DNA from 3 places in the Polaromonas sp. P1_F9 genome. Region 3 is predicted to be linked to each of the others. Evidence: predicted binding sites of a transcription regulator. Region 3 holds the regulator's gene; each other region holds the start of a gene.
What was found. Region 3 encodes LexA, which represses DNA repair genes until DNA is damaged. Its sites were predicted from a motif close to ACTGTATNNNNATACAGT; they were not measured.
Positions count from the first base shown of each region.

Region 1 (10,229 bases), on a different contig from region 3:
GGCTGGCCGTCGCCGCGCGCACCGGGCAGCAAAGACACCGGCACCGAATAAATGCGGCCGCGTGAGCCGAAGGCCAGCAGCGTGTCGACGGTGCGGCATTCAAAGGTACCGTAAAGCCCGTCGCCGGACTTGAAGGCAAAGCCTGCCGGGTCATGTCCGTGGCCGTTGCGTGCGCGCACCCAGCCCTTGTCGCTGATGACCACAGTGACCGGTTCGTCGAGCACCTTGACTTCGAGTACGGCTTTTTTCTCGGCCTGGATCAGCGTGCGGCGTGCATCGGCGAACTGCTTGGCGTCGGCCTCGATTTCCTTGACCAGCAGGCGGCGCAAGGCGGCCGGGCTGGCCAGGATTTCCTCGAGCTTGCCCTGCTCTTCACGCAGGGTCTTGAGCTCCTGCTCGATCTTGATGGCTTCCAGTCGTGCGAGCTGGCGCAGGCGGATGTCGAGAATGTCATCGGCCTGGACATCGGTGAGCTTGAAGCGCGCAATCAGCGCAGCCTTGGGTTCGTCCGACTGGCGGATGATGGCAATCACCTCGTCGATGTTGAGCAGCACCAGCTGCCGGCCTTCAAGAATGTGGATGCGTGCCAGCAACTTGTCGAGGCGGAACTGCGAACGGCGCTGCACCGTTGTCTGGCGGAACTCGATCCACTCCAGCAGCATCTGCCGCAGGTTTTTCTGCGTCGGCTTGCCGTCCAGCCCGACCATGGTCAGGTTGATGGACGAGGAACTTTCCAGGCTGGTGTTGGCCAACAGGGTATTGATGAGTTCGGACTGGCCGATCTTGCTGGTCTTGGGCTCGAACACCAGGCGAACAGCGGCGTCCTTGCTGGATTCGTCGCGCACCACATCGAGCACGGCCAGGATGGTCTGCTTGAGCTGCACCTGATCCTGACTCAGGGCCTTTTTCCCGGTCTTGATCTTGGGATTGGTCAGCTCTTCGATTTCCTCCAGCACGCGCTGGGTGCTGACGCCGGGCGGCAGTTCCTGCACCACCAGTTGCCACTGGCCGCGCGCCAGTTCTTCAATCTTCCAGCGCGCGCGAACCTTGAGCGAACCGCGGCCCGTGTTGTAAGCTGCCGCGATTTCCGCGCTGCTCGAGATGATCTGGCCGCCGCCCGGGTAATCGGGCCCGGCGATCAGCGTGTACAACTCCTCGTCGCTGAGCTTGGGCGTCTTGATGAGTGCCACGCAGGCGTCGGCCACTTCGCGCAGGTTGTGACTGGGGATTTCGGTGGCCAGGCCGACGGCAATGCCGCTGGCGCCGTTGAGCAACGCAAACGGCAGGCGTGCCGGCAGCAGCTTGGGTTCCTCCGTCGTGCCGTCATAGTTCGGCATGAAGTTGACCGTGCCCTCGTCAATTTCGTCAAGCAGCAGGCGCGCGATCGGACTGAGGCGCGCCTCGGTATAGCGCATGGCGGCCGCGCCGTCACCGTCACGGCTGCCGAAATTTCCCTGGCCGTCGATCAGCGGATAGCGCAGACTGAAATCCTGCGCCATCCGCACCAGCGCATCGTAAGCAGCAGTATCACCATGCGGATGGAAATTGCCCAGCACGTCGCCGACCACCTTGGCGCTTTTGCGCGCCTTCGGACCCGCAGGCGCAGCGTTGGTGAACGACAGCCCCATCCGGTGCATCGCGTACAGGATGCGGCGCTGCACTGGTTTCTGGCCGTCGCAAATGTCAGGCAAGGCGCGGCCCTTGACAACGCTGAGCGCATATTCAAGGTAAGCCCGCTGCGCGTACGCAGCCAGGGAATCCTGGTCGGCGGGTTCGGGAATAGGGGCTACTGCGTCCGGTGTAAAGAGATCCATCTTGAGTTTGGCTTGGCGGGTAAGGTGGCGTGACGCATGCCGGCACACGCGGGTGCGGCTGGCACAGGGTTACAAAAGGAATGCCGTTTTTCAGGCTGCCGGGCTGAACACACGGCGCATTGTGACCTCAGTTCTGCTCGGGCTGGGCCTCTGCCGTAGCGGTGGAGACCACAGTGGGCGACACCATGTTGCTGCGGCCGGTTGCGCCGCCCATCATTTCCATGCGGACACGGCCGGCCATCATGCTGGGCGGCTTGAGGTGGTTATAGAGCTGCATCACGGTTTTGACGTAGTTTTTTGTTTCAGGGTAATTGGGGATCTTGTTGCCCGCGCGCTGCACGGCGCCCTCGCCGGCGTTATAGGCCGCGACCGCCAGTTCAAGCTGACCGGGGAACATGGCAATCAGGTCGCTGAGGTAGCTGGAGCCCGCCCGGATATTCGTCTTGGGGTCGGTGAGCTTTTTGTGGATGGTGGAATCCTTGGTAGCCCGCACGCCGTAGCGCTCCGCTGTTGGTGGAATCAACTGCATCAGCCCGACCGCGCCCTTGGGCGAAACGGCCTGGGTGTTGAATCCGGATTCGGTGGCGATCAGGGCCTGCAGCAGCTCGTAGTCGATGCCATGCTTGGCGGAAGCTTCGCGCAACAGGTGCTTGACGGCCTTGTAATTGGGCGACACATCAAAATAAGCCAGCAGCTTGGGCGGCGCATTGGCCACGCCGGTGGCCCGGTTGGCGCCGTTGCCGACGGCTTTGCCGCTTTTGGCAACGTTGTCGCCTGCGCTGAAACTTTCAGCGCCACGGAAGAAAAGCTCATACCGCTCATCCAGCCGCACAGCCGAAAAATGCGCAATGCCGTCTTTGTCCACATAGCCCCAGATGTCGGCCCGGGCTGGCGCCGCAAACAGCGTAGCCAGCCCAAAGACGGCCAGGGGCAGGGCCAGCGCGCGTAACAGGCGTGCAAGGCGCGGCAAGGCTGAATACAACGTCAAAAAAGAATTCATCAAATATCTATTTCCACGGCGTCACCGTGCAACTCCATCAGTTCGCGGCGCGCTGCGGCCTCGCCTTTGCCCATCAGCTTGGTGATGAGCGTCTCGGTTTGCAGAAAATCCTGGTTGCCCAGTTGCACGGGCAACAGGCGGCGGGTGTCAGGATTGAGTGTGGTTTCCCATAATTGTTCCGCATTCATCTCGCCCAGGCCCTTGAAGCGGCTGATGCTCCAGGCACCTTCTTTTACGCCATCCTTGCGTAACTTGTCCAAAATGGCAATCAGCTCGCCTTCGTCCAGGGCATACACCTTGGATGCCGGTTTTTTGCCACGGGCCGGCGCGTCTACCCGGAACAGCGGCGGCCGGGCCACATAGACATTACCTGATTCGATCAATTTGGGGAAGTGGCGGAAAAAGAGGGTCAAAAGCAGCACCTGGATGTGCGAGCCGTCCACATCGGCGTCACTCAGGATGCAGACCTTGCCGTAGCGCAGGCCGGAGAGGTCTGGGGTGTCATTGGGGCCGTGCGGGTCCACCCCGATGGCGACCGCGATGTCGTGGATTTCGGTGTTGGCAAACAGGCGGTCGCGCTCGACCTCCCAGGTATTGAGCACCTTGCCGCGCAGCGGCAGGATGGCCTGGCTTTCCTTGTCGCGACCCATCTTGGCGCTGCCGCCGGCCGAATCGCCCTCGACCAGGAAGACTTCGTTGTGCGCCAGGTCCCGGCTTTCGCAGTCGGTCAGCTTGCCGGGCAGCACGGCGACACCGGAGCCCTTGCGTTTTTCGACCTTCTGGCCGGCTTTCTGCCGGGTTTGGGCGGCCTTGATGGCCAGTTCGGCCAGTTTGCGGCCGTAGTCGACGTGCTGGTTAAGCCAAAGCTCCAGCGTCGGCCGCACAAAGCTGGATACCAGCCGCACCGCGTCGCGTGAATTGAGGCGTTCCTTGATCTGGCCCTGAAACTGCGGATCGAGCACCTTGGCGCTCAGGACATAGCTTGCGCGGGCAAAAACGTCTTCCGGCAAGAGCTTGACCCCCTTGGGCAGCAGCGAATGCAGGTCGACAAAGCTCTTGACGGCATTGAAGAGGCCGTCGCGCAGGCCGCTTTCATGCGTGCCCCCGGCGCTGGTGGGAATCAGGTTGACGTAGCTTTCGCGCACCGGCTGGCCCTCTTCGGTGAAGGCCACGCACCACTGCGCGCCCTCGCCTTCGGCAAAACTCTCGTGCGAAGCGTCGGCAAAACCTTCGCCCTCAAACATCGGGATCACCGGGTCGCCGGTCAGCGTCTGCATCAGGTAGTCGCGCAGGCCGCCCTTGTAGAGCCAGGTCTGGGTGTCTTTGGTTTTCTCGTTGGTGAGCGTGACCGTGACGCCGGGCATCAGCACCGCCTTGCTGCGCAGCAGGTGCGTGAGCTCGGCCATGGGCAGCGCGGCCGATTCGAAGTATTTGGAATCGGGCCAGGCGCGGACGGTAGTGCCCGTCTTGCGGTCTCCCTCGCCGTTTTTGCGCAGGTGCAGCTTTTCAATGACGTCGCCGCCCGAGAACACCAGGTGGGCGACCATGCCTTCACGGTAAGAGGTGACTTCCAGCCGCTTGGACAGCGCATTGGTCACGCTCACGCCGACACCGTGCAGCCCCCCCGAGAAGCTGTAGGCGCCGCCCTTGCCCTTGTCGAATTTGCCGCCCGCGTGCAGCCGGGTATAGACGATCTCGATGACCGGCACCTTTTCTTCAGGGTGCAGGCCGAAAGGAACGCCACGGCCGTCGTCATCCACGCTGACCGAGCCGTCAGAGTGCAGCGTGACCTTGATCTTCTTGCCAAAGCCGGCCAGGGCCTCGTCGGCGGAGTTGTCCAGCACTTCCTGGATGATGTGCAGGGGGTTGTCGGTGCGGGTGTACATGCCCGGGCGCTGCTTGACGGGCTCCAGGCCCTTGAGCACGCGGATCGAACCTTCGGAATATTCGGTGGGTAGTTTGTCAGCCATGGCAGATGAAAGAATTGCCGCAATTGTAGTCGGGGCCGGCAAAGTAACTGTATAGACATACAGTCAACCTGATTTGAGACACGGAACGAAGTGCGGCCCGGGCAGTGTTTTGCCATTTTCGTTACAGTCGGCAGATAGCGCGTTCTCCGCTCCAGACCTTTCTTTTTTCGCCGCTCGCGGCGGCCCGTCCATGACCACCGAAACCAAAAAACTCTCCATGCTGCAGGTCCTGATCTGCGGCGCCACCATCGTCACGCTGTCCATGGGCATTCGCCACGGTTTTGGCCTCTGGCTACAGCCCATCACGCAGGCGCAGGGCTGGACGCGCGAGACTTTTGCTTTTGCGCTGGCGGTGCAAAACCTGTCCTGGGGCGTGTTCGGCATCTTCGCCGGCATGGCGGCTGACCGCTTTGGCGCCTTCCGCGTGATCGTGGGCGGCGCGCTGCTGTACGGGCTGGGCCTGGTGGGCATGGCGCTGTCACCCACCGGTTTCCTGTTCACCCTGACTGCCGGCGTGCTGATTGGTGCCGCACAGGCCGGAACCACTTATGCCGTGATTTACGGCGTGATCGGGCGCAATATTTCAGCCGACAAGCGCTCCTGGGCCATGGGCGTGGCCGCGGCGGCGGGCTCGTTCGGCCAGTTCCTGATGGTGCCGACCGAAGGTTTCCTGATCAGCAGCCTGGGCTGGAAAGAGGCTCTGCTGGTGCTGAGCGGCGCGGTGCTGCTGATTGCGCCGCTGGCGCTGGGCCTGCGCGAAAGTGGGTTCACCGGTGGGCAGCCCGCCAAGCGTGAGCAAACTATCCTTCAGGCGCTGCGCGAGGCTTTCAAGTACCCGAGCTTTCAATTGCTGATGGCGGGCTACTTTGTCTGCGGCTTCCAGGTGGTGTTCATCGGCGTGCACATGCCCAGCTACCTCAAGGACAAGGGCCTGTCTCCCCAGGTGGCAAGCTATGCGCTGGCGCTGATCGGCCTCTTTAATGTGTTCGGCACCTATATTGCGGGCTCGCTGGGCCAGAAAATTGCCAAGCGCAAGATCCTGGCGACGATTTATCTCTCGCGCGCGGTAGTCATTGCGGTGTTCCTGGCGGCGCCGCTTAGCCCCCTGAGCGTTTACATCTTTGCCAGCCTGATGGGCCTGCTGTGGCTGTCGACCATTCCGCCGACCAACGCCGTCGTGGCGCAAATCTTCGGCATCCAGCACTTGTCGATGCTGGGCGGCTTTATCTTCTTCAGCCACCAGATCGGTTCCTTCCTGGGCGTCTGGCTGGGCGGCTACTTATATGACCGCACGGGGAGCTACGACATCGTCTGGTACATCGCGATTGCATTGGGCGTGTTTGCCGCGCTGGTGAACCTGCCTGTGCGTGAATCACCGATTGCACGCGCGGCCGTGCCCCAAGGGGCCTGACATGGCCAAAAGAATCGGCCTGTGGACGCTCGCGATCATCGCGTCGCTGGGGGTGTTTGCCCTCTACACACGGCCGGATTTCCTGTTCACACTCGCCAACCAGGTCTGGGCCTGCTTCTAGTGCAAGGCCCTGTCCAGGGGTTTTATGTGTGTTTTGGGCTGCGGCCCAATCAGGACGGGCGCAAGCAGCTATGAAAACAATAGTAATTACCGGAGCCTCGGACGGCATAGGCGCTGAAATGGCGCGGCAATTGGCCAAAACCCACGGCGCCGGCGTGGCGCTGGTGCTGGCCGCGCGCAATGAAGCACTGCTCAATGAGGTTGCGGGCCAATGCGTTGCCCATGGGGCGCTGACCCTGGCCGTCAAGACCGATGTGTCGCATGAAGACCAATGCCGCCAGCTGGTGGCCGCCGCCATCGGCCGGTTCGGGCAAATCGATGCCTTGATCAACAACGCAGGCATGTCGGCACAAGCCCTTTTTGAAGATGTCAAGGCCCAGGACCTGGCTTGGTACGAACAGCTGATGCGCATCAACCTCTGGGGCAGTGTCTGGTGCACCCATGCCGCCCTGCCCTATTTAAAAGTGCGCCACGGGAGCATCGTGGCGGTCTCCAGCCTGGCGGGCCTGATCGGCGTGCCGGGCCGCACCGCCTACAGCGCCACCAAATTCGCCATGACGGGCTTCTTCGAGGCATTGCGCGCCGAGCTTAAAACGGCCGGGGTCAGCGTAACGACGGCCTACCCGGGCGTGGTCGCCACCCGCATCCGCCACCGCGGCTTTAACGCGGCCGGCGTGGCGGCAGGTGCCAGCGGCCTGAAAGAAGACGACGCCATGAGCGTGGAAGAATGCGCACGGCTGATCGTGCAGGGCATGGAGCGCCGCGACCGCGAAGTCGTCATGACGGCCAAGGGCAAGCTGGGCCGCTGGCTCAAGCTGATCGCGCCGGGCCGGGTCGAAGAAATGGCGCTCGCTGCGCTCAAAGACGACGTAAAGCCAACATGACCACGGCGCACGGCACGGAACCACCCTCCGCCTGGGTGCGGCGCTGGGCGCACCTGGTGCCTGAGCGCGGCCTGGTGCTGGATGTGGCCTGCGGCTACGGCCGCCACGCTCGCTGGTTTTATGAACAAAATCACCCTCTGGCCCTTGTGGACTGTTCTCAAGCAGCTATCGAATTCGTAGCAAATTCGCTTCCCGCACAAGCGGTTGAGGCCGTGGTGGCCGATATTGAAGAAGGCCCCTGGCCCTTTGAAGGACGACAGTTTGCGGCCGTCGTCGTCACCAATTACCTGTGGCGGCCGCTCCTGCCCACGCTGCTGGCCAGTCTGGCGCCGGGTGGCGTGCTGATTTACGAAACTTTTACGCAGGGCAATGAAACGGTGGGCAAGCCCTCACGCCCCGACTTTTTGCTGCGTCCCGGTGAATTGCTGCAGGTCTGCCAGGGCTTGAGAGTGGTGGCCTTCGAGGAGGGTTTTGAGGAGCGTCCGCCGCGCTTTGTCCAGCGCATCGCCGCCGTCCGCGAATCAGCCACCACTGCGGGTTTATCCGCCCCCCTTCATACCGCGGATGGGGGGCCACCCCGCTATAGACTGACCTAGGCTCTGGGTAGAATGCAGGATTGGCCTTTTCCGGGGCCGGCTTGAAGCTGTTCAGGCCGGAACACCCCAGATACCTGCATGGCCGCGAACGTTTACAAGCAGAGCATGAAACCCATTACTGGCAGCATCGTTGCACTGGCAACGCCCTTGCACGACGACGGCAGCGTAGATTACCCCACCCTGCGCAAGCTGGTTGACTGGCACATTGCCGAAGGGACCGACTGCATTGGCGTGGTCGGCACCACCGGCGAATCCCCAACCGTCAATGTCGAAGAACATTGCGAAATCATCCGGGTGTCGGTTGAGCAGGCCAAAAAGCGCATGCCCATCATGGCCGGCTGCGGCGCCAACTCAACGGCCGAAGCCATCGAATTGGCCAAATTTGCCAAAGGCGTTGGCGCGGACTGCCAGCTGCAGGTTGTCCCCTATTACAACAAGCCCACCCAGGAAGGCCAGTACCGGCACTTCAAGGCGATTGCGGAAGCGGTTGGCGACCTGCCCACCGTGCTTTACAACGTGCCCGGCCGCACCGTCGCCGATATGGCGCATGCCACCGTGCTGCGCCTGGCCCAGGTGCCGGGCATTGTCGGCATCAAGGAAGCCACCGGCAACATCGAGCGTGCGCAGTGGTTGATCAAGGAAGTGCCCAAGGGCTTTGCCGTGTATTCAGGCGACGACCCGACCGCCGTGGCGCTGATGCTTTGCGGCGGCCAGGGCAATGTCAGCGTGACGGCGAACGTCGCGCCGCGCCTCATGCACGAGCTGTGCGTGGCCGCCGTGGCCGGCGATGCCCGCCGCGCCATGGAGCTGCAACTAAAGTTGCTGCCGCTGCATCGAAACCTGTTTGTCGAAGCCAACCCGATTCCCGTCAAGTGGGCCATGGCCCGGATGGGCCTTTGCGGCGGCACATTGCGCCTGCCGATGACGCCGCTGGAAACATCGAACGAAGCCGCCGTGGAAAGCGCCCTGCGCATCTGCGGCCTGATCTGATTTGCCTGATCTGATTTTTAAGGGAACCCAAGTGAAGATATTGCCAACACATCCTGCATTTTCCAAAGCCCGGAGCGCCGCAACCGTGTCTGCACTGGTTGCCCTCGGCCTGCTCGCCGGCTGCTCCTCCATCAGGGATGTGATGGAAGGCGAACGCGTCGACTACAAAAGCAGCGGCGCCAAAGCTCCTTCCCTGGCGGTCCCTCCCGACCTGACACAACTGAGCCGCGAAACCCGTTATGTGGTGCCCGGCACTGCGGTGTCCGCCAGCAGCTACCAGGTGGGCCAGCCAACCCAGGCCGTACAAACCGCAGCTGTGACCGTGGGCGACGTTCGCATCGAACGCGCAGGCACCCAGCGCTGGCTGGTGGTGAACCGGCCTGCAGACAAGCTCTGGACACCCGTGCGCGATTTCTGGCTGGAAAGCGGCTTCCTGCTGTCGCAGGACCAGGAAAACCTCGGCATCATGGAAACCGATTACGCGGAAAACCGCGCCAAGCTCCCGCAGGATTTCATCCGCAACACCATCGGCAAAGTATTCGACAGCCTTTACTCCACCGGTGAGCGCGACAAGTTCCGCACACGGCTGGAGCGCCGCCCTGATGGCGGCACGGAAATCTATGTCAGCCACCGCGGCATGGTCGAGGTGCTGACCGGCGTCAAGGCAGGCTCCACCGGCGGGGACAGCACCATGTGGCAACCCCGCCCTGCCGACCCGGAGCTGGAAGCCGAATTCCTGCGCCGCCTGATGGTCAAGCTGGGTGTCACGCAAGAGCAATCGAAGGCCCTGGTGGCCGCCGGTGCGAACAAACAAACCTCGCGGATCGCCACGGTCAACAACCAGCCCGTCGTGCAGATCGACGAAGGCTTTGAACGCGCCTGGCGCCGCGTCGGCCTGGCGCTGGACCGCACCGGCTTCACGGTTGAAGACCGCGACCGCAGCCAGGGAACCTACTTCGTGCGCTACGTCGAGCCCATTGTGAACAAGACTGAGCCCGGTTTCTTCAGCAAGCTGTTCAGCGGCTCGCCACCGGCGGTGCCGCCACTGAAATACCGCATCGCGGTCAAGAGCCAGGGCGAAAGCACCACGGTGTCGGTTCTCAATGCCCAGGGTGCGCCTGAAGCATCGACCAATGCCCAGCGCATCATTCAGGTGATTGCCGACGATTTGCGGTAAATCCCGGTTCGTGACCTTGTTCATCCCGACTGACGATTCCATACCGGTGTGTTGAGGTTCAAAAGCCTGGGCAGTGGCAGTTCAGGCAATGCCACACTGGTTGAAGCGTCGGGAATCACGCCGCTTCGCATTCTTGTCGACTGCGGGCTGGGGCTCAAGCACCTGCTCTACAGGCTCGGTGAGGCGGGGCTGCAACCCGAAGACATCCACGCCGTGTTCATCACCCACGAGCATGGTGACCACATTGGCTGCGCCCGGTCACTGTCG
Region 1 is NZ_JBFUBT010000002.1:180,096-190,324, forward strand. Features, by position in the region: gene parC (DNA topoisomerase IV subunit A) at 1-1,814, opposite strand, end outside; gene AC1DYR_RS05925 (lytic transglycosylase domain-containing protein) at 1,942-2,814, opposite strand; gene AC1DYR_RS05930 (DNA topoisomerase IV subunit B) at 2,814-4,784, opposite strand; gene AC1DYR_RS05935 (MFS transporter) at 4,975-6,195, shown strand; gene AC1DYR_RS05940 (SDR family oxidoreductase) at 6,387-7,199, shown strand; gene AC1DYR_RS05945 (class I SAM-dependent methyltransferase) at 7,196-7,795, shown strand; gene dapA (4-hydroxy-tetrahydrodipicolinate synthase) at 7,901-8,785, shown strand; gene bamC (outer membrane protein assembly factor BamC) at 8,817-9,962, shown strand; gene AC1DYR_RS05960 (MBL fold metallo-hydrolase) at 10,011-10,229, shown strand, end outside.
Region 1: AC1DYR_RS05930 (DNA topoisomerase IV subunit B) is a predicted target of LexA. The motif match lies at 4,831-4,848, and genes of this name have one in related genera.

Region 2 (10,229 bases), on a different contig from region 3:
CCACTTCGGTTTCGGCCCCGCTCGGCGTCAGCCTCATTCTGATGGTCGCCTTGGCCTCGCTGCTGTTTTTTAACCGCCTGCCGGCCTTTGATGTCACCGCCCTCTATTTTTGCGGCTCCTATGCCCTGGGCATGTTGGCCTTCTGGGCCGCAAACCGTCTCGGCGCGCGGCGCAGCTTCTGGCTCGTGACCCTGGCGGTCATGGGCGGGCTGGCTCTGGCGCTGGATTTCAGGGGGCGCCTGGTCGTGGCGCTCGTTACCGCCTTCGGCCTGGTCGGGCTGGCGGTGCTGCAGCCAGGTGCCTGGCCGGTGCGGTGGTTGCAGCAACGCCGGCTGGTGCAGTTGGGCCGCATGTCCTACTCTGTGTTCCTCATCCACTTTCCGGTGTGCCTGCTGGTTAATGCCATCGTGAGCCATTTCTGGCCCACGCAACTTGCGGCAAACGTCCTGGGCCTGTTGTCGGCGTTCCTGCTGTCGCTGCTGGCGGGTTGGGTGCTGTATCAGTCGGTGGAATCTCGGCCGATTCCTTTGCGGCCGCGCTGGCTGAGTCGCTTTTATTTGCGTTAAAAAGCAGCTCTTCGCCTTTCTGGACGGGCGCAAGCAGCTATTGAATTAATAGCATTCAACCGGAGCCCGGCTCACCGCCTGAACATCTCCAGCTTCAACGCGGCAGGCTCGCCCAGCCATGACGCATGCGTGGTGTGGTCGGCCAGGTCGTCACCGGTAAGCCCGTGCACAAACACATCCAGCCCGTCGCGGTGTTCTTCGAGCCAGGGAATGACGCTGCCGAACGCCGCACGGTCAAATGCCAGCTGGCAACTCCAGCGCGGGTGCGGTCCCACCTCTCGTTCATGCACCCGCCCCACGGCAATCCCGAAAAGCGCGCCAGCTTTTTCGCACAGGGCACGTGCCTGCTCAACGGTGCCGGGCCCGAAATACACGTGGGCGTGGTAGCGGGCATAAAGGTTTTCAGGTCGCTGAATCATGGTGAAACGGAAGGGAGGAGAGGGAAGGAAAAATGGAAAAATAGAAAAGGGGCGTATCAATCACGCGTTGGATGAGCCTCAGGCATCCTCCAGAAACATCAGGGTCGGTAGCGGTACATCGGGGTTTTCTTCGCGGGCTTTTGCATGCGTCTGCTTCATGCGCCGCTGGCAATGCGCCAGGTCTTTCACCTGAAACAGAAAAAACACCTCGGCCGCGTCTTCCGCGTTTTGCCAAAGATGCTCCAGGTGCATGCCTTGCTTCGCATGTTCGTCCGCGTCATCTTTCAGCTGTTGTTTGACGGCGGCCAGCGGCGCGCCGGTGAGTTTTGCCAGTATGTGTGCCATGGTATGTCTCCTGCTTTAAACCCATTATTGCGGGCACTGCCGCAGGCATTTGCCAAAGGGTTTTTGTTTGAATATACTGTATTTATATACAGTATCTATGCGCCCCTGCCGAGCGCTGCCCTGCCTCCAACCAAAATCCTGTTGACCCATGTCCGACGCCGTCATCCCCCTCCATGCCATCAAGGGCCGGGGCACTGCTACGCGCATGCCGCACCGGTTTGAGAAAGACGTGCGCAACGCATGGGACGATGGCTGGGGAACGCTGGAAGAAGGCGCGGCGGACGAAGCGCCCCGGATCGAAACCACGGTCACGATGGAAGACGCCCGCAGCGCCATCGTCGGCAACGATTCGCCCGACATCTTTTTTGACTACAGCATCAACCCGTACCGCGGCTGCGAGCATGGCTGCGTGTACTGCTATGCGCGGCCCACGCACAGCTACCTGAACCTTTCGCCGGGGCTGGACTTTGAAACCAGAATCATCGCCAAGCGCAACATTGCCGAGGTGTTGCGCGCCGACCTGCGCAAACGCAGCTATGTTCCCAAGCTGCTTAACATCGGCTCGGCCACAGACTGCTACCAGCCCGCCGAGCGCGAGCTGCGACTGACGCGCGGCATCATCGAGGTGATGCAGGAAGTGCGGCACCCGTTCTCTTTGATCACCAAATCCAGCGGCGTGGAGCGCGACCTCGACTTGCTGGCGCCGCTGGCCGCCGACAAGCTAGCCGCCTCCTACGTGACCATCACCACGCTCGACGGCGAACTCGCGCGCAAGCTCGAGCCGCGCGCGGCCGCACCGCATCGGCGCCTGCGCACCATACGCACGCTGGCAGAGCACGGCGTTCCTGTCGGCGTGAGCGTGGCGCCGCAAATCCCGTTTGTGAACGACGACATGGAGCATGTGCTGGAGGCGGCCTGGGAGGCCGGTGCACGCAGCGCGTTCTACACCGTGATCCGCTTGCCCTGGGAAGTGGCGCCCATTTTCAAGGAGTGGCTGGAGCTGCACTACCCGCAGCGCGCCGCGCGCATCATGGCGCGCATCCACGAAATGCGTGGCGGCAAAGACTACGACAGCGACTTCGCCACGCGCATGAAGGGCCACGGCCTGTGGGCTGAGCTCATCAAGCAGCGTTTTGAGAAAGCCTGCAACCGGATCGGCTTTAATCGCCAGCGTATTGAGCTGGATCTGAGCCGGTTCCGGCCGCCAGCGGCTGCGGGTGCCGAAGGGCAGGGCAGGCTGTTCTGAGGGGCACGCGTCAGTTCGACGCGAGGGCTATAGTCCAACAAGTGTGTGCATCACACCTCATGCTGTCTGAAAATTAAAGGAGTTCACCTTGGCCCTCGAGTGGAAATATTCATCGGAAGGCATGGCCGATGCGGACTGGGAAGAGCTCTCCAATCTCTACCGCCTTGCCCCCTTGGGCGACAAGAAGCCTGCGGACCTGCAGATCGTCTTCTCCAACAGCATGTTCAAGTGCTTTGTGTATGAGGGCAGCAGGCTGATTGCCGCCGGCCGTGCGGTAGCAGACGGCAGGGACTGCTCTTACATCTGCGACATCGCAGTGGCGCCGGACCGGCAGGGATCAGGCATGGGCAAAGACATGGTGGCGGCGCTGGTGAAGCTTTCCAGTGGCCACAAAAAAATCATCCTGTATGCGGTCGCCGGCAAGGAACCGTTTTACCGCAAGCTTGGCTTTCGGCACATGCTGACCGCGATGGCGATTTTTGCGAATACCGAGCAGGCGATTCAGAGTGGTTTGATCAGCGACACCTGATTTTGGTGACCGGTGCTTCGCTAGCGCAGGTAGCTGCGGTTGAGGCGCACTTCGAGCTTTTTCTGCAGCGTTTCGAATGAGGCACTCATCGCCCAGTAAATGCCCGCCGCCGCCAGGTACAGCGGAAAGGGCTGAAAGGTCGTGGCAATCACTTCCTTGGTCGCCAGCATCAGCTCGCCCACGGCAATCACCGACACCAGCGAGGTGTCCTTGATCAGGCTGATCAGGCTGTTCGAAAGGCTGGGAACTGCCAGGCGCAGGGCCTGCGGGCCGATCACATAGCGCAGCGTTTGCGCTTGCGTCAGGCCCAGGCTGCGGGCTGCATTCCATTGGCCGTGTTCCACACCGTTGATCGCGCCGCGAATGGTTTCTGAAAGGTAGGCTCCCACATTCAGGCTCAGGCCCAGGATGCCCGCGCTGATCGGGTCGAACTGGATGCCGATGCTGGGCAACCCAAAATAAATCACAAAGAGCTGCACCAGCAGCGGCGTGCCGCGCATGCAGCTGACATACAGCGTTGCAAATTGCGAAAGCCCAGGCACCTTGGCCAGCCGCGTGACGGCCACGAGGGTGCCGACGATGGCGCCGAAGAAAACAGATGCCACTGCCAGCAGCAGCGTCCACGCGGCGCCCTTGAGCATCAGCGGCAAAGCGTCGCGCAGCAACTGGGTCAAGCCAGACAGATCCATGGGAGTCTCCACAAATAAAAACCCCGGCGAAGAGCCGGGGTGTTTCAGGGCGCCTGCCGGAAGGCGGCGCGCGGCTGATCGAATGTTACTTCGGTTATTTCACGGCGACAGGCGGCTTGCTCACGTCGCGGTCAAACCATTTGGTGGAGATCTTCGCGAAGCTGCCGTCGGCTTGCAGGTCTGCCAGCGCCTTGTCGATGGCGGCCTTGAACTTCGGGTTGTTCTTCACAAAAGGAATGCCGGATTTTTCAAGGTCACCCACGGGTGCACCGGGCTTGAGCGGCAGCTTGGTCTGCTTGACGATGTACGGAATCAGCAGGCTGTCGTTGAGCGCGGCGTCGATGCGGCCCAATGCCAGATCCTGCAAATACTCTTGCGCGCCGGGGTAGGTTTTCACGTCGATGCCGCCCACTTTTTTGGCGATGTCGGCGTAGTTGGTGCCCTGGCCCAGGCCGAGCTTTTTGCCCTTGAGGTCGGCCAGCGTCTTGAACTCGCGCTTTTCGTCCTTGCGGATGATCAGCTGCGGGGCCGAAATGGTGTAGGGCTCGGAGAAGTCAAAGGTCTCCTTGCGTTTATCGGTGATACCGACCTGGTTGATCACGACGTCGTATTTGCCGGCCTGCAGGCCCGCCAGGATGGCGCTCCACTCGCTGGTGGAGAACTCGGCTTTGACGCCCAGCTTTTGCGCCAGGGCATTGGCCAGCTCTACTTCAAAGCCGGCCAGTTGGCCGCCCTCTTTGTAGTTGAAGGGCGGGTAGGTGCCTTCGAGCGCCACTTTGAGTGTGCCGCGCTGCTTGACGGTGTCGAGCAGGTCGGCTGCGCTGGCGCTGAGCGCGAGCGTCAAAAGGAGTGTGGAAGTGATAGTGGAGGCGGCGGCCTTGCGAATATTCATATTCAACTCTTGCATAAGAGAATTGTTATTGAGATGAATATTGAATATTAAATCTGCCGCCACTTTGGTGCATGCGCGGCAGCAAAAGCCCTACGGCGAATCCGGATGCTTCGCGGACGCTGCGCGTGAACTCAGGGCTTGGCGCAGTGGGCGTAGATGTCGAGCGCGGGCTTGTAGACGCTGGTCTGCACATTCATCAGGCCGAGCACCGAGTGAAAGTAGTTGTCGTGGCTCACTGGCGCGTCCAACTGCTGCTTCAGGCACGCGGTGGTCAGCTTGTTGCGCTGCTCGAATCCGGGCGAGAGCCAGGTGATCCACGGCACGCGTTTTTGCACCTCGGGTGCGATGCCATAGGGCATGCCGTGCAGGTAGAGGTTGTTCTCGCCCAGCGACTCGCCATGGTCGGCGAGGTAGAGCAGGGCGGGTGCGCTGCGCGCTTCTTGCGCCTTGAGCCACTGGATGGAAGACGCCAGCAATTTGTCGGTGTAGACGATGCTGTTGTCGTACGCATTGAGCAGGCCTTCGCGACTGCAGCTTTGCAGCGCGTTGTCGGTGCACTCGGGCAGGAATTTTTTGACAGCTTGCGGCGAGCGCTTGTAATACGCCGGGCCGTGGCCGCCCATCTGGTGCATCACGACCACCACGCCTTTGGCGCGGCGCTCGGCCGGCAGCGCGGCAATGCGTTCGTCAATGCCGTGCAGCATGACTTCGTCAAAACATTCGCCGCTATCACACAGGCCTGGTACTTTGAGCTGTACGGTGTTCATGTTGGGCACGCGGTCACACACGCCTTTGCAGCCCGATTGATTGTCGATCCACAGCACGGCCAGGCCCGCGCGCTGCAGCACGTCCAGCATGCCTTCGTAGTTGGTGGGCCGCGAATCATAGGCTTCACGCCCGAAATTGGAGAACATGCAAGGCACCGACGCAGCCGTGCTGGTGCCGCACGACCACGCATTGCGCAGGCTCACGATGTTTTCTTTGGCCAACAGCGGGTTGGTGGGGCGGCCGTAGCCGTTGAGTGAAAAGTTGGCGCTGCGCGCTGTTTCGCCCAACACCAGCAGCAGCAACGGCGGTTTGGTTTGGGCTGTGTAATTGGCGCCGAGTCTGGCGTCTTCGCCCAGAGGGAGCACGACGGATTCGTCGCGCTGGAAAGGCTTGGCTGCGATGGCGCCGAGCGCGTAATAGGAATTGAGTGGATTGATCAGGTAGCGCACATACGTGTAGTTGCGCATCACAGAGGCGATGCTCTGGAAGAACACAAACACCACCAGCACCAGCAACACGCAGGCGCCGGTGAAGGTGGTCGCGTTGACAAGCACTTGTCGCACCGCGCCTGCGCGCCTGACCTTTTGCCGCCACAAGAAGACCATCGGCAGGACCGCCAGCGCCGTCACCGTGGCCAGCAGCCGCCAGTTCAGCAGGTCGCGTGTTTCGCGCACATCGGTCTGCAGCGTGTTGATCATCATGGTCTTGTCGATGACCACACCGTAGGCCATCATGAAGTAGGCGCCGAAGGCCGCCGACAAGAGGAAGATCGTGATGGCCGGCTTGAGCGTCCAGCGCCAGGCCAGCAGGCTGAGCAGCGCCGTGGTGGCCAGCGTGATCACCAGCGCCAGCGCAATGCTGATGACGACAGCCTGGCCGCCAGTGAGGCCGGGCAGGCGGGCCAGTTCGCGCCATAAGGCCACATTGCATGCCGTGGCCATCCAGAGGCTTGCAATGACCACCAGCCACAACGGCTGCATGCCGGCGTCTTGCCGCACAGTGGCCAGGGGAGCGGGCCGCGATGTGGAGGATGCGGAAGGGGAAGGGCGCAGCGGCATAGCGCTGGATTGTATTGGGGCGGCCTTAATGCAGGCTTAAGGCAGCCTCACAGCCTTCAATCAAGCGGCCACGGCCGCGGCCAGACCCAGCTGCCGCGCATGGTGCTGCAGGTGTTCGGCCATGAAGGTTGCGATGAAGTAGTAGCCGTGGTCATAACCTGCATGGCGATGCAACGCCAGCGGTTGGCCTACTTTGGCGCAGGCCGTTTCAAAGAGCTCGGGGTACAGCTGCTCGGCGAGGAATTTGTCGTCCAGCCCCTGGTCTATGCGTATGCCGCCCGGGTAGGGCGCCGCGGGCATCAGGTTCATCAAGGCGGTGGCGTCATGTTCAACCCAGTTTGATTCATCGCTGCCGAGGTAGCCAGTGAAGGCCTTGCGCCCCCACGGGCAGTGGCTGGGCGCGCAGATGGGCGCAAACGCAGAGACGGATGTGAAAAGATCCGGATGCCGGAGTGCCAGCGTCAACGCGCCATGGCCGCCCATCGAGTGGCCGAAGATGCCGATGCGGCCTGCGTCAATCGGCAGGGCGCCCGTCAGCAGCGGCAGCAGCTCTGCCGTGATGTAGCTCTCCATGCGGTAGTGCTGCGACCACGGCGCCTGTGTCGCGTCAAGGTAAAAGCCCGCGCTGCGGCCGAAATCCCAGCTGTCGGTCTCACCCGGAATCTTTGCGCCGCGCGGGCTGGTGTCAGGCGCTATCAGCGCCAGGCCCAGCTCGGCCGCCAGGCGCTGGGCACCGGCTTTGATCATGAAAGTTTCTTCGTTGCAGGTGAGGCCCGCCAGGTAGATCAGCGCCGGCACCATCTCCCCAGTCATGGCTTGCGGCGGCAGGAACACCGAGAACTTCATGGGCAGGCCAATCTCGCGCGAGTCATGCTGGTAAAAGCGCTGCACGCCACCGAAGCAGCCGTGTTCGCTGAGGAGTTCCAGTTGGGTTGCCATGGCCGACTAATAGATGACCACACCGCGAATCGATTCGCCGCTTTTCATCAAATCAAAACCTTTGTTGATATCTTCCAGCGGCATGGTGTGCGTGATCAGGTCGTCGATATTGATCTTGCCTTCCATGTACCAGTCGACGATTTTGGGTACATCAGTGCGGCCGCGCGCGCCGCCGAAGGCCGAGCCTTCCCATTTGCGGCCGGTTACCAGCTGGAAGGGACGGGTGCTGATCTCTGCGCCGGCTTCGGCCACGCCGATGATGATGCTGCGGCCCCAGCCCTTGTGCGTGCATTCCAGCGCCTGGCGCATCACCTTGGTGTTGCCTATGCATTCAAAGCTGTAATCCGCGCCGCCGTCGGTGAGTTGCACGATGGCGTCGACGACGTTTTCGGTGTCCTTGGGGTTGATGAAGTGCGTCATGCCGAATTTGCGCGCCATCTCCTGCCGCGCGGGGTTGATGTCGACGCCGATGATCTTGTCGGCGCCCACCATCTTCGCGCCCTGAATCACATTGAGGCCAATGCCTCCCAGGCCGAACACCACGACGTTGGCGCCAGCCTCGACCTTGGCGGTAAAGAGCACCGCGCCAATGCCGGTGGTGACGCCGCAGCCGATGTAGCAGACCTTGTCAAAGGGCGCGTCTTCACGAATCTTGGCCAGCGAAATTTCGGGTGCGACGGTGTAGTTGCTGAAAGTGCTGGTGCCCATATAGTGAAAGATGGGTTTGCCGTCCAGGCTGAAGCGGCTGGTGGCGTCGGGCATCAGGCCCTTGCCCTGCGTGCCTCGAATCAGCTGACACAGGTTGGTTTTGCGCGAAAGGCAGAACTTGCATTGCCGGCATTCGGGCGTGTAGAGCGGGATGACGTGGTCGCCTTTTTTGAGCGTTGTCACGCCGGGGCCGACATCGACCACAATGCCCGCGCCCTCATGGCCGAGGATGGCCGGGAAGATGCCTTCCGGGTCGGCGCCCGAGAGCGTGTAGTAATCGGTATGGCAGATGCCGGTGGCCTTGATCTCGACGAGCACCTCACCGAACTTCGGGCCCTGCAGGTCCACGGTTTCAATGGTCAGGGGCTGGCCTGATTTCCAGGCGACGGCGGCTTTGGTTTTCATGGGTGTTGGCTTGCGCTTGAAGTGAATGGGATGAGGTTCAGTGCGTAGGTCACTATAAGCCAGTCACCATCGACAAATCTCGACTGAGGCCATATCTTCACGGGCCCCGATGTTTCATTTTGAGAAAAGCTGGGCCTCGCACCCCGGGCTGTGTAGCCGGCCCTATGGCTGGAATATGCCGCGCATCGTGGAAGCAGAGCCTTCTCGGCCTTCTCTATAAATAAAAAAGCTGCCTGACCCATTAAATATGAGCGCAAGCAGCTATTAATTTCATAGCATTGAGGTTTGGCAGATGAAACCCGCCACGGCTTGTTTCAGCGGCTAGATTCTTTTAGGTACTGCGTGCGTGCGGCGATGGCGGTGTCGGTGAAGTCGGTGAACACGCCGTCAACGCCTGCGCGGTAAAAGGCCAGGTACTCGGCCTTGGCGTCGCCCCGGTAGTCGGTGGCCAGGCGGCGCGACTCGTTGCGGAAGGTGAAGGGATGAACGAACAGGCCTGCCTTGTGCGCATCGGCGACGAAGCTGGTGGCTGGCTGCGAGGTGGAGTCCGCGTCGTTGAGCTTTCCGTCGCGGTTGATGTCGACCTGCTTTCCGTCGGCGCCGAAGGTGCCCTGGGTGCTGATGATGTAGCGCTTCCAGGGGCCGATGCCGTCTGCGTAGGTCTTGATCTCTGCCAGGCCTGCGGGTGTGACCATGGCGCTGAAGAAACGCTTGTCGCCGGCCTTGGTCCAGTCGTAGGGGCGATCGCTGGGCACCGAAAAGGTCACGCGGCCGGTTTTCGGGTCAATGCCGTCGCCGTCGATCAGCTGGATCAGGCGCGTGTTGAGGCCCTTGCTCTTCATGTACTTGAGGCTGCCGGGCTCGAACGACTGCACGTAGATCGGCGCGGTCTTGCTGTTCCAGCCGGCTGCGTTGATGATGGCGATCAGCTTGTCCTCCATCGGCAGGCCGAGTTCGCGGAAGTAGGTCGGATTCTTGGTTTCCGGGTAGATCGCAATCGTGCGGCCTGTCTTGATGGATTGAGCCTTGGCCATGTCCACCACTTCCTGAAGGGTCGGGATTTTGTATTGGCCGTTGAACTGCTGCGGGCGCTCGGCGTCGGTCGAGATCGCGCCCAGGGTGCGAATCTCGGCCAGCGTGAAGTCGTTGCTGAACCAGCCGGTCTGCGTTTCGCCGTCGACCTGGATGGTCTTCTTGCGCGAAGCGAACTCCGGGTGTTTGGCCACGTCGGTGCTGATCGCCAGGTTGGGGTCGTGACGGGTGACCAGCACGCCGTCCTTCGTCACGACCAGGTCCATCTCGATCACGTCGGCGCCGAGTTCGATCGCCCGCACATAGGCCTCCATCGTTTCTTCCGGCACATAACCCGAAGCGCCGCGATGGGCGATGACCAGTGGCGCCTTGCCGTCAAGGGTGGGCAGGCCTGCTTGAGATGTTGTGCCTGAGGAGGAGCAAGCGGTGAGTAGTACGCTGCTGCAAACAAGGGCGAGCAGGCTGCCTTGCTTCACGGCCTGGCGGGTCGATACGGTCATGGGTGTTTCCGGAGTTAAAGGGCTGATCGTATGTGTCTGATCACGACAGGCGTGTGACAGTGTGTAGCGCCCGGCCATAAAAAATGCCGGAGCAGGTCCGGCATTTTTCTGGGGCGCGGGGATCAGGCGCTGA
Region 2 is NZ_JBFUBT010000002.1:133,940-144,168, reverse strand. Features, by position in the region: gene AC1DYR_RS05770 (acyltransferase family protein) at 1-566, shown strand, start outside; gene AC1DYR_RS05765 (DOPA 4,5-dioxygenase family protein) at 638-985, opposite strand; gene AC1DYR_RS05760 (hypothetical protein) at 1,064-1,330, opposite strand; gene AC1DYR_RS05755 (PA0069 family radical SAM protein) at 1,479-2,576, shown strand; gene AC1DYR_RS05750 (GNAT family N-acetyltransferase) at 2,665-3,105, shown strand; gene AC1DYR_RS05745 (amino acid ABC transporter permease) at 3,126-3,794, opposite strand; gene AC1DYR_RS05740 (transporter substrate-binding domain-containing protein) at 3,889-4,686, opposite strand; gene AC1DYR_RS05735 (phosphoethanolamine transferase) at 4,818-6,512, opposite strand; gene fghA (S-formylglutathione hydrolase) at 6,573-7,451, opposite strand; gene AC1DYR_RS05725 (S-(hydroxymethyl)glutathione dehydrogenase/class III alcohol dehydrogenase) at 7,458-8,564, opposite strand; gene AC1DYR_RS05720 (glycerophosphodiester phosphodiesterase) at 8,879-10,096, opposite strand; gene dnaJ (molecular chaperone DnaJ) at 10,219-10,229, opposite strand, start outside.
Region 2: AC1DYR_RS05755 (PA0069 family radical SAM protein) is a predicted target of LexA. The motif match lies at 1,406-1,423, and genes of this name have one in related genera.

Region 3 (10,229 bases):
GAAGGTCTCGACAAATTTCGGACGCAGGTTGCGGTAGTCGATGTAGTAGGCATGCTCCCAGACATCCACCGTCAGCAGGGCCTTGTCGGCAGTGGTGAGCGGGGTACCTGCCGGGCCGGTGTTGACAATATCAACCGTGCCGTCGGCTTTTTTGACAAGCCACGTCCAGCCGGAGCCGAAATTGCCAACGGCCGACTTGACGAAAGCTTCTTTGAACGCAGCGTAAGAGCCAAACTTGGCATTGATGGCTGCAGCCAGCGCGCCGCCAGGCTCGCCGCCGCCGGCAGGCTTCATGCAGTTCCAGAAGAAGGTGTGGTTCCAGATCTGGGCAGCATTGTTGTACACACCACCACTGGATTTCTTGACGATCTCTTCGAGCGTCATGGCTTCAAACTCAGTGCCCTTTTGCAGGTTGTTGAGGTTCACCACGTAAGCATTGTGGTGCTTGCCATGGTGGTATTCAAAGGCTTCCTGGCTGTAATGCGGCGCCAGGGCGTCGATCGGGTACGGTAGCGGGGGGAGTTTGTGTTCCATGATTTTTTCCTCGTGGTGATGAATAAACTGCTTTTAACGATGTCATTGTAAAAACTAAATCAGTCTGCGCGCAGAAACCGTCAAATCGACCTCGCCGTCGGCAAGGGTAGCGCGTACGGGTTGTCCCACATGGGTCTTTTCGCGGCTTGTAATGGGTTGCCCCTGGAGGTCGGCAAGCCAGGCATAGCCGCGCTTCAGAACCAGTTTGGGGTCCAGCAATTCAAGCCGTAACTGTGCGCGCTCAATGCGTTGCCTGCCGCGCTGCAGGCTGCCTTCCACCTCGCGCGGGAAGTCGCTGCCCCAGGCCTGTAGCTTTTGCCGTTCGTGCTGCAGTGCCGAACGCGCCGCATGGCTCAGGCTCTGGCCGAGCCCGGCCAGGCGGGCATGCTGCCTGGTAACCAGATGCGACGGCCGGCTGATCCGCGAAGCCGCCCAGTCCAGGCGCTGGTTGTGCGACTCCAGCTGCCGGTCTACGCCGTTTTGTAACCGCGACAGAGTCAGATCCAGCGCACCCAGCCAGACAGCCTGAGGCTGCGCGCAGAGTTCTGCCGCAGCGGTCGGCGTGGGCGCACGCACGTCAGCGCAAAAATCGGCGATTGTGAAATCGGTTTCATGCCCTACCCCGCTAATCACTGACATGGGCGACTCCACCAGGGTTCGGGCGAGCTGCTCATCATTAAAAGCCCACAGGTCTTCCATGGCGCCGCCACCACGAACCAGCAGCAAGACATCCACGCGGTCCTGGGATCGCCGCTGATAGGCTTTGAGCAAAGCAGCGCGCAATTCGCCGGCGGCCTGGCTACCCTGCACGCTGGCAGGATAAATAACCACGGGAATGTGCGGTACACGGCGCTGCAAAGCACTCATGACATCATGCAAGGCGGCGGCACCCAGCGAAGTCACCACACCAATGGCGCGGGGCAGCAAAGGCAAAGGCCTTTTACGGCCTGGGTCGAAAAGGCCCTCAGCTTCAAGCCTGGCCTTGAGCAGCAGGAACTGCTCAAAAAGATTGCCCTGGCCCGCCTGGCGCATGGATTCCACCACCAGCTGCAACTCACCGCGCGGCTCATAAATACCCAGCCGTCCCCGCAACTCCACCAATTGGCCGTCGCGCGGGGAAAAGTCCAGCATCGTGGCAGCGCGACGAAACATGGCGCAGCGAACCTGCCCCTGTTCATCTTTGAGGGAAAAATAGCAGTGGCCGCTGGCTGCCCGTGAAAACCCGCTGATCTCACCCTGCACCGCGACGGGGTTAAATCGGGCTTCAAGGCTGTCTGAAATAGCCCTCAGCAAAGACCCGACGGGCCATACCCGAATGCCCGCGTCGCGCGCTCCCGCTTGTGGCTTCTCCGAAGGAGTCGAGGCATCAAACACGCCTAAACCCCCTTGGCAATCCGGGTGTAATACTCCACAGAGAGCCGCCCCTCAAGGCTCAAACCCTGGGTTTCCCGCGGATATCGAGATAAATTCGTGTAACTCATTGATTTTGAATAACTTAATTCTGCTCAAAATTTCATCGTTCTGTCACATGCACGATTTGACGCGGCTTGCAGGCCGCTGCGCCACCACTTGCTAACAAAGTTATCCACAGCTTCTGTGGGCTACGTCTGACACCGATGACGTTGTTGCGAACATTTAACAGATCAGGCTCGGCTGCAACGAGATGGCAGTTTCTGTAAGCCATAATCCACCACAACTTACTGCCTGGAGATGTGCATTGTTTTCGATCATACAAGCCGCAGGTTGGCCGATTTGGCCCCTGGTTGCCTGCTCTGTCTTGGCCCTTGCTCTGGTTATCGAGCGTTTTACCAGCCTAAAAACCCGAAAAGTCGCCCCCGCCAAGCTGCTTGACGAAGCCATCACCGTCTCCCGCGCCTCCGTCCCCTCCCCCGATGTCGTGGCGCAGCTTGAACAAAATTCGCTGCTCGGCGAAGTTCTTGCCAGCGGTTTTCGCGCGCTGAATACCAATCCACGGATCAGCGAAGATGACCTGCGTTCCACGCTGGAAGGCGCCGGACGCAAGGCGGCCCACAAGCTGGAGCGGTATCTGGCAGCCCTGGCCACCATCGCCTCTGCCGCCCCCCTGCTCGGCCTGCTGGGCACAGTCATAGGCATGATCGAGATTTTCGGCTCCCAGGCAGGTGGTGGAAGTGTGAGCAATGCCGCCGGCGGAAACCCCGCCCAGTTGGCACAAGGCATTTCGATTGCGCTCTACAACACGGCTTTCGGCCTGATGGTGGCCATTCCCTCGCTGATTTTCTGGCGCTATTTCCGGGCGCGCGTGGACGGATATCTGCTGACGATGGAGCTGGCGGCCGAGCGTTTTGTACGCCACCTCAATACCCTCAGAAAATGAACTTCCGACCCCATCCTCATGACGAGCCGGAGATCAACCTGATCCCCTTCATCGATGTGCTGCTCGTGGTGCTGATCTTCCTGATGCTGTCCACCACCTACAGCAAGTTCACCGAACTTCAGGTCAAGCTGCCGATCGCCAACGCCGAACAGCAGCGCGACTATCCCAAGGAAGTCATCGTTGCCGTGAGCAGCGACGGCCGCTACATGGTCAACAAGACTCTGGTGGAAGGCCGTGGCATCGAAGTGCTGGGAGCCGCGCTGGCCGAAGCAGCGAAAGCCGGCAAGGAAAGCGTCATCATCATCAGCGCTGATGCAAACGCCACACATCAAGCCGTCATCACCGTCATGGAGGCCGCACGCCGCCAGGGGCTGACGCAAATCACATTTGCAACGCAAAGCGCCGCAACGGCCGGGGCCAGATAGGCCAGGGCCGGTTGCCCATTCCATGCAGCCTTCGCGGCGAAATGGCTGTCATCACGTGAAACAGATTTTGCAGAATGCCTGGCGCAAACGGGGTTGGCTGGCATGCCTGCTCTGGCCGCTGGCCCAGGCCTATGGCCTGGTCGTGCGGCTGCGGTGGGTGCTGTATCGCCGTCACATTCTCCGGTCCGAATATTTTGGCGTTCCGGTGATCGTGGTCGGAAACGTCATCGCCGGCGGCGCCGGAAAAACACCGCTGGTGATTGCCCTAGTGAAACATCTGCAGGCGCAACAGATACGGGTAGGGGTGGTGTCGCGAGGTTATGGACGGCACGGCACCGCCTGCCTGGAGGTGGTCCCCGGCGGATCCCCTCATCTCACAGGCGACGAGCCGGCCCTTATCAAGCGCGCAACGGGTGCGCCTGTTTTTGTTGCCGGCAAGCGCGCAGACGCCGTGCGCGCATTGCTTGCGGCATATCCGGGCACGGCTGTAGTCGTGTGTGACGACGGTCTGCAACACTACGCCCTGCAGCGCGATATCGAGATTGCCGTGTTCGACGACCGAGGTGTGGGGAACGGCTGGCTGCTACCGGCAGGCCCGTTGCGTGAGCCCTGGCCCGCACGCGAACGGGTTGGCTTGAATTTTGTGCTGCACACCGGGCAAAAACCGGCATTTGAAGGGTTTGTTTCCAACCGGAAACTGGGCAACGAAGCTTATTCCGCCCGGGACGAACCGGTCTCGCTGGCGAGCCTGCGGGGCCGGCCTCTGGCGGCACTTGCGGGCATAGCCAATCCTGAAGCATTTTTCGGAATGCTGAGGGAAACCGGCCTGACGCTGCAGGCCACAACGGCCCTGCCCGACCACCATGACTTCACCGATCAAGACCTGGAAGCGGAGGCACTCAGAGGGCGTGTGGTGCTGTGCACCGAAAAAGACGCTGTCAAGCTTTTTGCACTGCAGGGCACGTCACAAAAGGAGGTTCTGGCCGTGCCTTTGGTGTTTACGCCCGAACCAGCGTTCTTTGCCGCACTCGATGCCCGGCTGGCCCCGCTGATTTCTCCCTTACCATCAGGCCATGGACACCAAACTGCTTGAACTGCTGGTCTGCCCTGTGACCAAAGGCCCGCTCGACTACGACCAGGAAAAACAGGAACTTGTTTCCCGCAGCGCCCGCCTCGCCTACCCGGTACGCGACGGGCTTCCCGTGCTGCTGGAAAGCGAAGCGCGGACCTTGACCGACGAAGAGCTCGGCCTGTGAACGGGTCCTTGAAAAACACAGGCAAGACCCCGAAAGCATGAGCTTCACCGTCCTCATTCCGGCCAGACTGGCCTCTACACGCCTGCCCAACAAGCCGCTGGCCGACATCGGCGGCGCACCCATGGTCGTGCGTGTGGCGCAGCGCGCGATGCAGAGCACTGCCCTGCGCACCGTCGTCGCAACCGACAGCGACGAAATCATCGAAAAATGCGCGTCTTTCGGCATCGTCGCCGTGCTGACACGAGGAGACCACCCCAGCGGCAGCGACCGGCTTGCGGAAGCCTGCAGCGTGCTGGGACTCGCGGACGACGACATTGTGGTGAACGTGCAAGGTGACGAGCCGCTGATTGACCCGGCCTTGATCGACGCGGTCGCGCGCCTGCTCATCGTGCGCCCGGACTGCGCCATGAGCACGGCGGCGCATGCCATCCAGCAGCTGGCCGACCTGAACAACCCCAACGTGGTCAAGGTGGTGCTTGACGCGCGCCATACGGCCCTTTACTTCAGCCGCTCACCCATTCCGGCCGCGCGCGACTTTACCGGCAAGGCGTGGTGGGAGGCCGGCAGCAGCCTGCCCCGGCCACTCCGGCACGTCGGCATTTACGGCTACCGGGTGGGATTTCTGCGGGAGTTCCCGCGCCTTCCCCAGTCGCCACTCGAGCAACTGGAGTGCCTTGAGCAACTCCGGGCGCTGTGGCACGGCCATCGCATCGCCGTGCACATCACCGGCGACGCGCCCGGGCCGGGCGTTGACACCCCGGAAGACCTGGACCTTGCCCGCAAGCTGTTTTCCTGACCTGCCCTCCTGGCATAACGCCGGCTCGTAAGTTGCTGTCAGGGGTGCATGCTATCCTTGGGAAAAACACAAGTGTGAGGCCTGCAGGACGTGTCGGCAGCCCTCCATACCTGTCAAGCAGCCCCTGCGGAAACCGGCCGGCGGTTCGGGACTGACTTCAAGAATTCATAAAATCCGAGGACATCCATGAGACTGATTTTGTTGGGCGCGCCTGGCGCGGGCAAAGGGACGCAAGCGACCTTCATCTGCCAGAAGTACGGCATTCCCCAGATTTCCACCGGCGACATGCTTCGTGCGGCCGTCAAAGCCGGCACGCAGCTGGGCATTGAAGCCAAAAAAATCATGGACTCGGGTGCACTGGTCAGCGACGACCTGATCATCAATCTGGTCAAAGAGCGCATTGCCCAGCCCGACTGCGCCAAGGGCTTTCTGTTTGACGGCTTTCCGCGCACCATTCCGCAGGCCGACGCCATGAAGTCTGCCGGCGTCAAGCTGGATTACGTTCTTGAAATCGACGTCCCCTTCGACGCCATCATCGAGCGCATGAGCGGACGCCGTTCGCACCCCGCCTCAGGCCGTACCTATCACGTCAAGTTCAATCCGCCCAAGGTCGAAGGCAAAGACGATGTGACCGGCGAGTCGCTGATCCAGCGCGATGACGACAAGGAAGAAACCGTCCGCAAGCGCCTGGAGGTTTACAGCGCCCAGACCCGTCCGCTGGTGGAGTACTACTCCAGCTGGGCAAAGTCAGAGCCTGAACTGGCCCCAAAATACCGTGCCATCAGCGGCATGGGCGGTGTTGACGAGATCACCGCCCGGGCGTTCAAAGCGCTGGCGGGTTGAATCGAGCCTCCAGCGAATCCATCTGCATCCCAGAGCCGTCAGCCCGACGGCTTTTTTCATTCCGTTCCCGGCAGACCGGAATCGGAAGTCGGGGTTCAGCTTTGCGCCAACAGCTCAAGCATCATCGCTATCCTCGCCTTCACGGGGCTCAGCCCCTGCGAATCAGAAAACAGATCCCCCGGTGTGGGCAAGACCCGGCCATTGAGACACCTTGTCGCACAGACGACCCGCACCCCCGCAGACCGCGCACGAAGCAAGGCCGCTTCCAGCGCATGGTGCAAGGTGCCATTACCCGTGGCAGCCACCACCAGCCCCTGAATACCCTGCACCAGCAACGCGTCCACGACCGCACCACTGGCGCCGGCATGGTTCATGACAATCTCAACGCGCGGCCACTGGAACGGAATTATGGGGTTTACTATCATTTTGATAGCTGCTAGTGCTTGTTTTACATGGGCTTCAGGCCAATTTCGCATTAACCTGAGCGATCCTTCCTCCACATAGCCAATCGGCCCGGCATCACCGGAGTCAAAGGCGTCCACCTTGTAGGTATGCACTTTCTGCACGTCCAGCGCGCTGTGGATGGTTCCGGCACACACCGCAACAACACCCCTAGCCCCTGCATGACGCGCCACCGCCATGGCATCCAGCATGTTCTGGGGGCCGTCAGGCACCAGCGCCGTCGCGGGCCGCATGGCGCAGGTCAGCACCACAGGTTTATCGGGGCGGCACACCGCATGAAGGAAATATGCTGTTTCTTCCAGCGTGTCCGTTCCGTGCGTGATGACAATGCCCTGCACGTCCGGCTGGGCCAGAAAGTGACTGACGCGGCCGGCCAGCCGCACCCATACCTCGAAGCTCATGTCCTTGCTGTCGACCTGCGCGACCTGCTCGGTCATCAGGGGGCCGAACCTGGCCAAAGGCGGGACCGCCGCAACAAGTTGTTCAACGCCCACCTGGGCAGCGATATAGCCGATGTTGTCCGACGCACTCGCAGCCTGCCCGGCAATCGTGCCGCCAGTGCCCAGAATCACAATATTTTGAGGATGCATAAAACGTAAACTTGCAATCTTTTAAAAACTGGATGAAAATACAGTTACTGGATATTAAAACAGCTACGGCAACGTTGCGTACCCAAAGCCAGCAGGCAATACGCAAGCGGGCTTAAGTTGTGATTCAAGGAGCAACAGTGATGAGCACACTCGATAACTTTTCGCATTTTCCCCCTGAGGCTCCCAAGCTCACTGCGCGCCAGCAGCAAATTCTGGAATTGATCCAGAGCGCCATCGCGCGCACGGGCGCCCCGCCTACCCGTGCTGAAATCGCCGCCGAGCTTGGCTTTCGCTCTGCCAATGCCGCCGAGGAGCACTTGCAGGCGCTGGCCCGCAAAGGCGTCATCGAGCTGGTCAGCGGGACCTCACGCGGCATACGTCTGCGCAACGACGCCCTTCGCAGCCTGAACGAATCCAGAATCAAACAGTTTTCCCTGCCGTTGCAAAGCCTGGCCCAACTCGCCCTACCTCTGGTGGGGCGGGTTGCTGCTGGCAGCCCGATTCTCGCGCAGGAACATGTCGAGCAAACCTATTATTTTGAAAGCAGCCTGTTTCAGCGCCAGCCCGACTACCTGCTCAAGGTCCGCGGCATGAGCATGCGGGACGCAGGCATCATGGATGGCGACCTGCTGGCCGTCAAGCAATCCAAGGAAGCCAAGAATGGTCAGATTGTCGTGGCCCGGCTGGGTGATGAAGTGACCGTCAAGCGCTTTCGCCGCAACAAGCACCTGATCGAACTCCTGCCCGAAAACCCGGACTTTAAAACCATTGTGGTCGAGCCCGGTGAGCCTTTCGAGCTGGAAGGCCTGGCCGTCGGTCTCATTCGCAACACGATGCTGATGTAGGCCGCTCACCTGGCCGCGCACCAGGTGGCGGGCGTTTGGCCTTTGTGGTGGCCAACACCCTGGTGCGAGGCCTTCCTGGCAATTTGCCAGTCTGCAATCCTGCCTGTGTAAACCTCTCTCATACAGGAGTTCATCATGGGAATCACCAGTTTTTCATACTCACCAATGTTGTCAGTGTTGCTTGCACCCGTGCAGGCATTGGTGTCATTGTTTTTGCCGGCGCAGGGCATGGCTGGGGCAAGCCGGCTTTCCGCGCCAGCCGGCGCACAGCTCAGATCTCACCAGCTTGCGCTACCCTTTGCTTCCGGCGATTTCGCGGCAACGCGCGCCCCGACTGCGCGCGCAACCGGCGCTCTTGCCGTCCAACGCTCTGTCAAGGAGTCCCGCCCCAGCCGGCTGCGAGTTGTTCGTGAGTTTGATTCCAACGTCAGCCCTGCGTGTGCCGGCCGTATGGTGATATCCGGCCGCATGGCCGACGTCTGTGCAGAACTTGAGCGCATGAGCCAGCGGGAAGCCCCTTTGCGATAACCGGTACGGAAAACACCTGCCAAAAGTTCAGCCCTGGGCGTTTTGCGGCGCAATCTGGCGCGTTTCCTTGAGATACAAAATCCCAAGTCGGAAGTGACCCCGGCGGAAAGGAAGAAAAATCTTGCAGGCACAATATCGGCATGAATATTGTGATCCTCGACGACTACCAGGACGCGGTGCGGAAGCTGACCTGCGCGGCCAAGCTTGAAGCCTACCCCGCCAAGGTCTATACCAATACCGTTAAAGGCATCGGCCAGCTGTCCGTCCGCCTCAAGGATGCCGATGTCATCGTCCTGATCCGGGAGAGAACCCAGCTCAACCGGCAAGTTATTGAAAAGCTGCCCAAACTCAAGCTGATTGCCCAGACAGGCCGTGTCGGAAGCCATATAGATGTCGCGGCTTGCACAGAACGCGGCATCGCGGTTGCCGAGGGCATTGGGTCTCCTACGGCACCCGCGGAGCTGACCTGGGCACTGGTGATGACCGCCATGCGCCGCATTCCCCACTATGTAGCCCACTTGAAGCATGGCGCCTGGCAGCAGGCAGGGCTCAAGTCAGCCTCGATGCCACCCAACTTCGGCATTGGCTCCGTCCTCAAGGGCAAGACATTGGGGGTATGGAGCTACGGGAAGATCGGGCAAATTGTGGCCGGCTACGGCAGGGCCTTCGGCATGCGTGTCGTCATTTGGGGCCGCGACGCGTCGCTGGAGCGGGCACAGGCCGATGGCTTTGAAGTCGCAGCCAGCAAAGCCGAATTCTTTGAGCAAAGCGATGTATTGAGCCTTCACCTGCGGCTCAACGCGGAGACACGCGGCATCGTCACACTGGAAGACCTGTCGCGCATGAAAACCACGTCCCTGCTGGTGAATACGTCAAGGGCGGAGCTTATCGAACCGGAAGCGCTGATTGCATCCCTCAATCGCGGACGGCCCGGCCTGGCGGCCATTGATGTGTTTGAATCAGAGCCCATCCTGCAAGGCCATGCGCTGCTCCGTCTCGAAAATTGCATTTGCACGCCGCATATCGGCTATGTTGAACAGGACAGCTACGAGCTGTACTTTGGTGCGGCGTTTGACAATGTTGTCAACTTCATCAAGGGCACGCCTACCAATATCGTCAATCCGGGTGCCCTGCAAGTACGGCGCTGACGCAACGCGCCCAGCCTGGTCAGGTGCTCGCAAAACGGAGCCCAAGCTGAAACTTTCGCTCAAGTTTTCTGCGTCGACCCTGAAGAATCTGGAAAGTCGAGGTCAAACTCGATGAGATTGTTGGCAGCGGCTTGCGGCGGCCGCGCACCAGCGTCGATCGATGGAAACGGCGCCAGGTCCCCACCCTCACCTGCACTCAAATCAATATCAAGGCCAAGCCGGGGGGACGCGGGAGGCTGCGTCGGGTCGGTTGCACCTGCCACGGCAGGAGATGGCAAGGGCGCTACGATCTGGAACCGGGCTGACAGCGGCTGGATGCTGGTGGGTCCAAAGCCTGCGACGCTTGGGAGCGTATCCGGCATGGTCGGAATCGACGGTGCGTCCGATGGTTTGACCAGTGCTTCGGCTTCGCCGGGCGGCCGGCTAACAATCCTTTTTGCGATCGA
Region 3 is NZ_JBFUBT010000003.1:29,074-39,302, reverse strand. Features, by position in the region: gene AC1DYR_RS09140 (Fe-Mn family superoxide dismutase) at 1-534, opposite strand, end outside; gene xseA (exodeoxyribonuclease VII large subunit) at 589-1,908, opposite strand; gene AC1DYR_RS09130 (MotA/TolQ/ExbB proton channel family protein) at 2,252-2,890, shown strand; gene AC1DYR_RS09125 (ExbD/TolR family protein) at 2,887-3,315, shown strand; gene lpxK (tetraacyldisaccharide 4'-kinase) at 3,338-4,408, shown strand; gene AC1DYR_RS09115 (Trm112 family protein) at 4,389-4,571, shown strand; gene kdsB (3-deoxy-manno-octulosonate cytidylyltransferase) at 4,609-5,367, shown strand; gene adk (adenylate kinase) at 5,554-6,210, shown strand; gene AC1DYR_RS09100 (asparaginase) at 6,306-7,262, opposite strand; gene lexA (transcriptional repressor LexA) at 7,403-8,107, shown strand; gene AC1DYR_RS09090 (D-2-hydroxyacid dehydrogenase family protein) at 8,776-9,783, shown strand; gene AC1DYR_RS09085 (type IV pilus assembly protein FimV) at 9,843-10,229, opposite strand, start outside.